Salinarimonas sp.: one gene and its partner. The protein of the gene in region 1 interacts with the protein of each later gene in a pairwise test. Links are inferred from orthologs where the notes say so. Each region holds a gene or a part of one and is shown on either strand. Other genes may lie near its edges.

Region 1 (3,783 bases):
AGATACGCCGCTGTCCGAGGTTCTGGCGCGCGCAGGTCGCCATCTCTCGGATGAAGACGCTGCCGACCTCGTCGAAGCGATCAGGGACTTGCGCCGCTGATGATCGTGCTCGACGCGAATGCGATCGTTCTCCTCATCGCGCCCGGCGGCGCAATGCGACATATCGAGAGTGGCCCGCGGCGCGTCCGGCGGTTCCTCGAGACCGTCGGCAGCCGGGGCGAGACTGTCTTGCTGCCTTCACCTGCTCTCGCGGAGGTGATTGCCGGCGGGTCGGACCGGCTCGCTCTCGTTCGAGAGGAAGTCGCGGTGATCGAGCTCACGGGCCTGCCGGACGATCCGCAGCCCGAGCTGCCCCTCTAGCATCCCCTTCCCGTTATTGCATCGCCGCGCGGGAACGCTTAACTCACCGGGTCTTCCGTAAGAACGAGGCCGACCCGTGACCCGCGCCTACCCGCCCGTCGAGCAGAACCCGAACTTTCCCGACCTCGAGCAGAAGGTCGCCGCGCGCTGGACGAGCGAGCGGACGTTCGAGCGCTCGATCGAGCAGCGCAAGGAGGCGGGCGCCAAGGAGTTCGTGTTCTACGACGGCCCGCCCTTCGCCAACGGCCTGCCGCATTACGGGCACCTGGTCACCGGCTTCGTCAAGGATCTGGTGCCGCGCTACCAGACCATGAAGGGCAAGGCGGTGGACCGGCGCTTCGGCTGGGACTGCCACGGCCTGCCGGCGGAGCTGCACTCGGAGAAGGAGCTCAACCTCTCCGGCCGCCACTCCATCGTCGAATACGGCATCGAGCGCTTCAACGCCCATTGCCGACGCTCGGTGCTCCAGTTCACCGACGACTGGGAATACTACGTGACCCGCCAGGGCCGCTGGGTCGATTTCCGCAACGATTACAAGACCATGGATCGCTCCTTCATGGAGAGCGTGCTGTGGGCCTTCAAGACGTTGTGGGACAAGGGCCTGATCTACGAGGGCTACCGCGTCGTGCCCTATTCCTGGGCCGTGCAGACGCCGCTCTCGAACTTCGAGACGCGTCTCGACAACTCGTATCGCATGCGCCAGGACCCGGCGCTGACGGTGGGCTTCTCGCTGGAGAAGGCGCCGGGCGAGGAGATCGCGCCCAAGCTCTACGCCTGGACGACGACCCCCTGGACGCTGCCCTCGAACCTCGCGCTGGCCGTCGCGCCGGACGCCGACTACGCGGTGCTCGCCAAGGGCGAGGAGCGCGCGATCCTGGCCCAGGCGCGGATCGAGGCCTACGCGAAGGAGCTCGACGGCTACGAGGTCGTGGGCACGATCAAGGGCTCCGAGCTCGTCGGGCGGCGCTACACGCCGCTCTTCCCCTTCTTCGAGAGCGCGCCGAACGCCTTCCAGGTGATCGCGGGCGACTTCGTCGAGCTCGACGGCGGCACGGGCGTCGTTCACCTCGCCCCGGCCTTCGGCGAGGACGACATGCGCGTCGCCACCGCCGCCGGCATCCCGGTGATCGACCCGGTCGATCTCGCCGGCAACTTCACCGACCAGGTGCCGCCCTATGCGGGCAAGAACGTCTTCGAGGCCAACAAGGACATCATCCGCGACCTCAAGGAAGCGGGCCGCGTGCTGCGCCACGAGAGCTACGACCACTCCTACCCGCATTGCTGGCGCACGGACCAGCCGCTGATCTACAAGGCCGTCCAGTCCTGGTACGTGAAGGTCACCGCCTTCCGCGACCGGATGGCCGAGCTTAACCAGGGCATCAAGTGGGTGCCGGACCACGTGCGCGACGGGCTCTTCGGCAAGTGGCTCGAGAACGCGCACGACTGGAACATCTCGCGCAACCGCTTCTGGGGCTCGCCGCTGCCGGTGTGGAAGTCGGACGACCCGGCCTATCCGCGCATCGACGTCTATGGCTCGATCGAGGAGCTGGAGCGGGACTTCGGGGTGAAGCTCGAGGACCTGCACCGCCCCGCGATCGACCAGCTCACGCGCCCGAACCCGGACGACCCGACCGGCAAGTCCACGATGCGCCGGATCGAGGACGTGTTCGACTGCTGGTTCGAATCGGGCTCGATGCCCTTCGCCCAGGTCCACTACCCGTTCGAGAACAAGGAGTGGTTCGAGGGCCACTTCCCCGGCGACTTCATCGTCGAGTACGTGGCCCAGACCCGCGGCTGGTTCTACACGCTGATGGTGCTCTCCACCGCGCTCTTCGACCGCGCGCCGTTCAAGAGCTGCATCTGCCACGGCGTCGTGCTCGACGAGAACAAGCAGAAGCTCTCCAAGCGCCTGAAGAACTATCCGGACCCGGTCGACGTGTTCAACACGCACGGGGCGGACGCGCTGCGCTGGTACATGGTCTCCTCGCCGCTGCTGGCCGGCGGCGACCTCGCCATGCCCAAGGACGGGCGCGCCATCGCCGAGACCGTGCGGCAGGTGATGCTGCCTCTGTGGAACGCGTTCTACTTCTTCACGCTCTACGCCAACACGGACGGCTACGAGGCGACCTTCCGCACCGACGCCGCCGGCGAGCTCGACCGCTACGTGCTGGCGAAGACGGGCGATTTCGTGCGCGCGGTCGAGGGCGCGCTGGACGATCTCGACATCCCGCGCGCGACGGCGGCCTACCTGCCCTTCATCGACACGCTCAACAACTGGTACATCCGCCGCTCGCGCGACCGGTTCTGGGGCGCGGAGATCACGCACGACAAGCGCGACGCCTACGACACGCTCTACACCGTGCTCGTCACGGCGAGCCGCGCGCTCGCGCCCTTCCTGCCCTTCCTCACCGAGCACATGCACGCCGTGCTGTGCGACGGCGCGAGCGTCCACCTCGCCGACTGGCCGGACGCGAACGCGCTGCCGGCGGACGCGGAGCTGGTGCGCCGCATGGACCTCGCCCGCGAGGTCTGCTCGGCGGCGCTCTCGATCCGCACCGACAAGGGCCTGCGCGTGCGCCAGCCGCTGCGCACGCTCACGATCGCCTATGCCGATTGCGCCACGCTCGAGCCGATGCGCGACCTCATCGCCGACGAGGTCAACGTCAAGGCGGTGGAGCTCGTCGACGATCCCGGCCGCTTCGGCAAGACCGTGGTCGCCGTCGACCCGAAGGTCGGCAAGCGGCTCGGCAAGGCGCTCGGCGTCGTGCGCAAGGCGGGGCTCGAGGGCGCCTGGACGCCGGGAGAGGAGGGCCGCGTCGTCGTCGAGGGCGCGATCATCGAGCCGGGCGAGTTCCAGTTCCGCTTCGAGGCCAAGGGCGGCGTCGACGCCATGCCCTTCGCGTCCGGCACCGGCGTCGTCGTGCTCGACACCGCCCTCGACGAAGGCCTCGAGCGCGAGGGCGTCGCCCGCGACCTGATCCGCCTCGTCCAGACCGCGCGCAAGGACGCGGGCCTCGACGTCGCCGACCGGATCGTGCTCGAGCTGCGCGGAGAGGCCGGCGCCCGCGAGGACGTCTCCGATTTCGAGCAGATGGTCGCCGGCGAGACGCTGGCCTCCGCCATCCGCTGGACCGAGGGCACGCCCGCGGGCTTCGTCTCGAAGGGCGCGCTCAAGGGCGGCGAGATCGAGATCGGGGTGGCGAAGGCGGGCTGACCGGGCCGCGCAGGCGCGGCGAGGCGGACCCCGGCGGACGCCTCGCGCGTTGCGTCCCCATGCTCGGCCGGATCGTCCCTGTCCCAGCGCTTCTGGCGCCGTTCGTCGCCATGGGCCTCGCGGCCTGCGAGGACACGCGCCTGCCTGCGCCCGGCGCGGACGGCGTCGAGGCCGGGCGTGCGGCGATCCGGCTCTACGGCTGCGGGTCG
Region 2 (3,011 bases), 220 kb from region 1 along the record:
ACAGCGCCCCGAGCGAGGGCTTGAGGCCCACGAGGTGGTTCAGCCCCGCCGGCACGCGGCCGGAGCCCGCCGTGTCCGTGCCGAGCGCGAAAGCGCACAGGTTCCGCGCCACCGCCACCGCCGAGCCCGAGGACGAGCCGCCGGGCACCCGGCTCGGGTCGAAGGCGTTGCGCGGAACCGGATGGGGCGTGCGCACGCCGACGAGGCCGGTGGCGAACTGGTCGAGATTGGTCTTGCCGATCATCAGCGCGCCGGCGGCGAGGAGCCGCTCCACCACCGGCGCGGTCGCCGCCGGCGCATAGGCGAAGGCCGGGCAGGCGGCCGTGGTCGGCAGGCCGGCGACATCGATGTTGTCCTTCACCGCGAAGGGAACGCCCCAGAGCGGATGGGTGTGCGGGTCGAACGGCGGCAGCGCCTGCGCCGCCGCGCGGAGCGCCGCGGGATCCGGGCGGGAGAGAAAGACGCCGGGATCGTCGAGGCGTGCGATCGCCGCCTCGATCTCGTCGAGAACCGCGAGCGGGCTCTCGCCGGCCCTGTAGCGGGCGTGGAGAGCGGCGATGGTCGGGGGATTTGCGGGCACGGGCGATCTCTCGGGGTCGGGCGGGTTCTCGGGCTCGGGCGGTTTCTCGGCGATCGAGGCTCTCCGCGCCCCTCGCGAAGGCCGTGCCAGAGCGCGGCCTCGACCGCGGGCCGATACCGCGCTCGTATCGGCCCGTATTGTATGCATCCGCGCACTTCATGCTCAATCGAGAGGCATATCGCTTTGATTTCAGCATCGGCGCTCGGGGACATCCACTCTGGACAAACCCTGGCGGGACCACGCCTGGAGCAGCCTCGACGGGCTCGATTCTCCAAGTCGGATATCCATTCTGGATAAAGTACGGGGGGCAGCCGGACCCGGTCGATGTATTCTCCCACGTCGAGGGGGCCGCGGGCCTCGCCGCAAACGGCCGCGCGAACCGCGGCGAACAGGGAGGAAAACCATGAAACGCGCTCTGATCACGTCGCTTCTGGCTTCGGTCGCGCTCGCTGGCGCAGCCGTCGCGGAGGAGCCCATCCGCATCGGCATCACCCAGAACAACGTCGGCGTCGACAGCTACCAGACGACCTACGAGAAGGCCTTCATCGAGGCGGCCGAGGCCGATCCGATGGTCGAGGCCGTCGTCCTCGACGCCGGCGGCGACGTCGCGCGCCAGATCGGCCAGGTGCAGGATCTCGTCCAGCAGGGCGTCGACGCCATCATCATCTGGCCGACCAACGGCCAGGCCGTCGTGCCGGTGGTGCGCCAGGCGCATCAGGCCGGCATTCCGGTCGTCGTCACCAACAGCCAGATCGCGGAGGCGGGCTTCGACTTCATCGCCTCCTTCTCCGGCCCCGACAACATCACCCAGGGCCAGTACGCCGCGGAGATGATGTGCGATGCGCTCGACGGCTCCGGCCGCGTCGTGCAGATCGCCGGCCAGCCGGGCTACACGACCGCCATCGAGCGCCAGAAGGGCTTCGAGGACGCGCTCGCCGAGCAGTGCCCCGACATCGAGATCGTCGAGACGCAGCCCGGCGACTGGAACCGCGAGAAGGCCCAGCGGGTGATGGAGAACTTCCTCACCAAGTACGACGACATCGACGGCGTCTATTCCGGCGACGACAACATGGGCGTGGGCGCCCTCAACGCCGCCAAGGCGGCGGGCCGCGACGACCTCGTCTTCATCGGCGCGACCAACTTCGCGGTGGGCTACGATGCGATGGGCCGGGGCGAATACTGGGGCTCGGTCTACCAGTCTCCGGTGGAGGACGCCCGCAACGCGCTCGCCACCGCCAAGTCCGTGGTGATGGGCGAGGAAGTGCCCTTCCTCAACTACTTCGATACTCCGAAGATCACCCAGGACAACATGAGCGAGTACGACCGGCCGGTCTTCTGATCGGTTCCCGGGCGGGAGCGGGCGCCGGTTCGGCCGGCGTCCGCGACCTGTCCGTTTCGGACAATCGAATCGCTCGCTCGAGCCGCGCGACGGGGCGCAGATCCCGGGCGTCGGCGAGCGCGTCGCGAGCCCGGGCGGGCTCGACGGGGCGTCGGAGGAAACGGATCATGGCGAAGACCGAGGTGAAGACCGGCGGCGCGCTCGCCGTCCCCGCGCGGCGCGACCTTCGGCCGACGCGCGAGAGCGTGGTGCATCTCCTGCAGACGAAGGGGCTCGTGATCGCCTTCGCGCTCTTCCTCGTCGCGTTCTCGCTGGCGAGCGACCGCTTCGCGAGCGTCGACAACGTCTCCACCGTGCTGCGCCAGATGGCGATCGTCGGCACCATCGCGGTGGGCGTCACCATCGTCGTCATCGGCGGCAATCTCGATCTCTCGGTCGGCTCGCTCCTCTCCTTCACGACGGTGCTGGTGGTCGACCTGCACGACAAGATCGGCCCCGGCCCGGCGATCGTGATCATGTTCGCCGCCGCCCTGGCGGTCGGCTGCGTCAACGGCTTGCTCGTCGGCTTCGCGCGGCTCAACTCGCTGATCGTCACGCTCGGCATGCTCTCGGCCATCCAGGGGCTGACGCTGATCTATTCCGGCGGGCAGAACGTCGACATCGTCGATCAGGAAGGGACCTGGTTTTCCTTCTTCGGGCGCGACTTTCTCCTCGGCCTCGCGGTGCCCACCTGGATCTTTCTCACGCTCGCCGTCGTCTTCCACGTCGTGCTGACCCGCACGAGCTTCGGGCGCAAGGTCTTCGCTGTGGGCGGCAACCCGACGGCGGCGGCCTTCTCGGGCGTGCGCCGGGCGCGGGTCGTGTTCTCCACCTACCTGATCTCGGCCTTCTGCGTCGCCTGCGCGGCGCTCATCCTGGGCAGCCGCGTCATGGGCAGCCAGAACAACGTCGGCCAGGGCTACGAGCTGATCGTGCTCGCCGGCGTGATCCTGGGGGGCACCTCGCTCCTCGGCGGCTCGGGCTCGATCCCCAAGACCGTGGTGGGCGTGCTGATCCTGGGCTTCATCCAGAATGGCCTCCTGCTGCTCGGCT

What was found. The genes of interacting proteins can lie anywhere in the genome.
Region 2: the proteins of ileS (region 1) and ABL310_RS19965 interact in binary tests that used the Escherichia coli proteins (3 or more experiments, as listed by UniProt). The link is inferred for Salinarimonas sp. from one-to-one orthologs.

Annotation. Positions count from the first base shown.
Region 1 is NZ_CP157794.1:4,540,130-4,543,912, reverse strand. The notes cover bases 61-3,774. They hold ileS (isoleucine--tRNA ligase), read left to right. Parts: upstream 61-436; coding sequence 437-3,574; downstream 3,575-3,774. Other genes in these bases: ABL310_RS21020 (c-type cytochrome), read left to right, coding at 3,634-3,774; ABL310_RS21030 (hypothetical protein), read left to right, coding at 100-360; ABL310_RS21035 (hypothetical protein), read left to right, coding at 61-100. Outside these bases: more of ABL310_RS21035, read left to right, coding at 1-60; more of ABL310_RS21020, read left to right, coding at 3,775-3,783. UniProt on the Escherichia coli protein: Catalyzes the attachment of isoleucine to tRNA(Ile). As IleRS can inadvertently accommodate and process structurally similar amino acids such as valine, to avoid such errors it has two additional distinct tRNA(Ile)-dependent editing activities.
Region 2 is NZ_CP157794.1:4,324,395-4,327,405, forward strand. The notes cover bases 10-2,951. They hold ABL310_RS19965 (sugar ABC transporter substrate-binding protein), read left to right. Parts: upstream 10-983; coding sequence 984-1,919; downstream 1,920-2,951. Other genes in these bases: ABL310_RS19970 (ABC transporter permease), read left to right, coding at 2,087-2,951. In the rest of the region: more of ABL310_RS19970, read left to right, coding at 2,952-3,011. UniProt on the Escherichia coli protein: Part of the ABC transporter complex RbsABC involved in ribose import. Binds ribose. Also serves as the primary chemoreceptor for chemotaxis.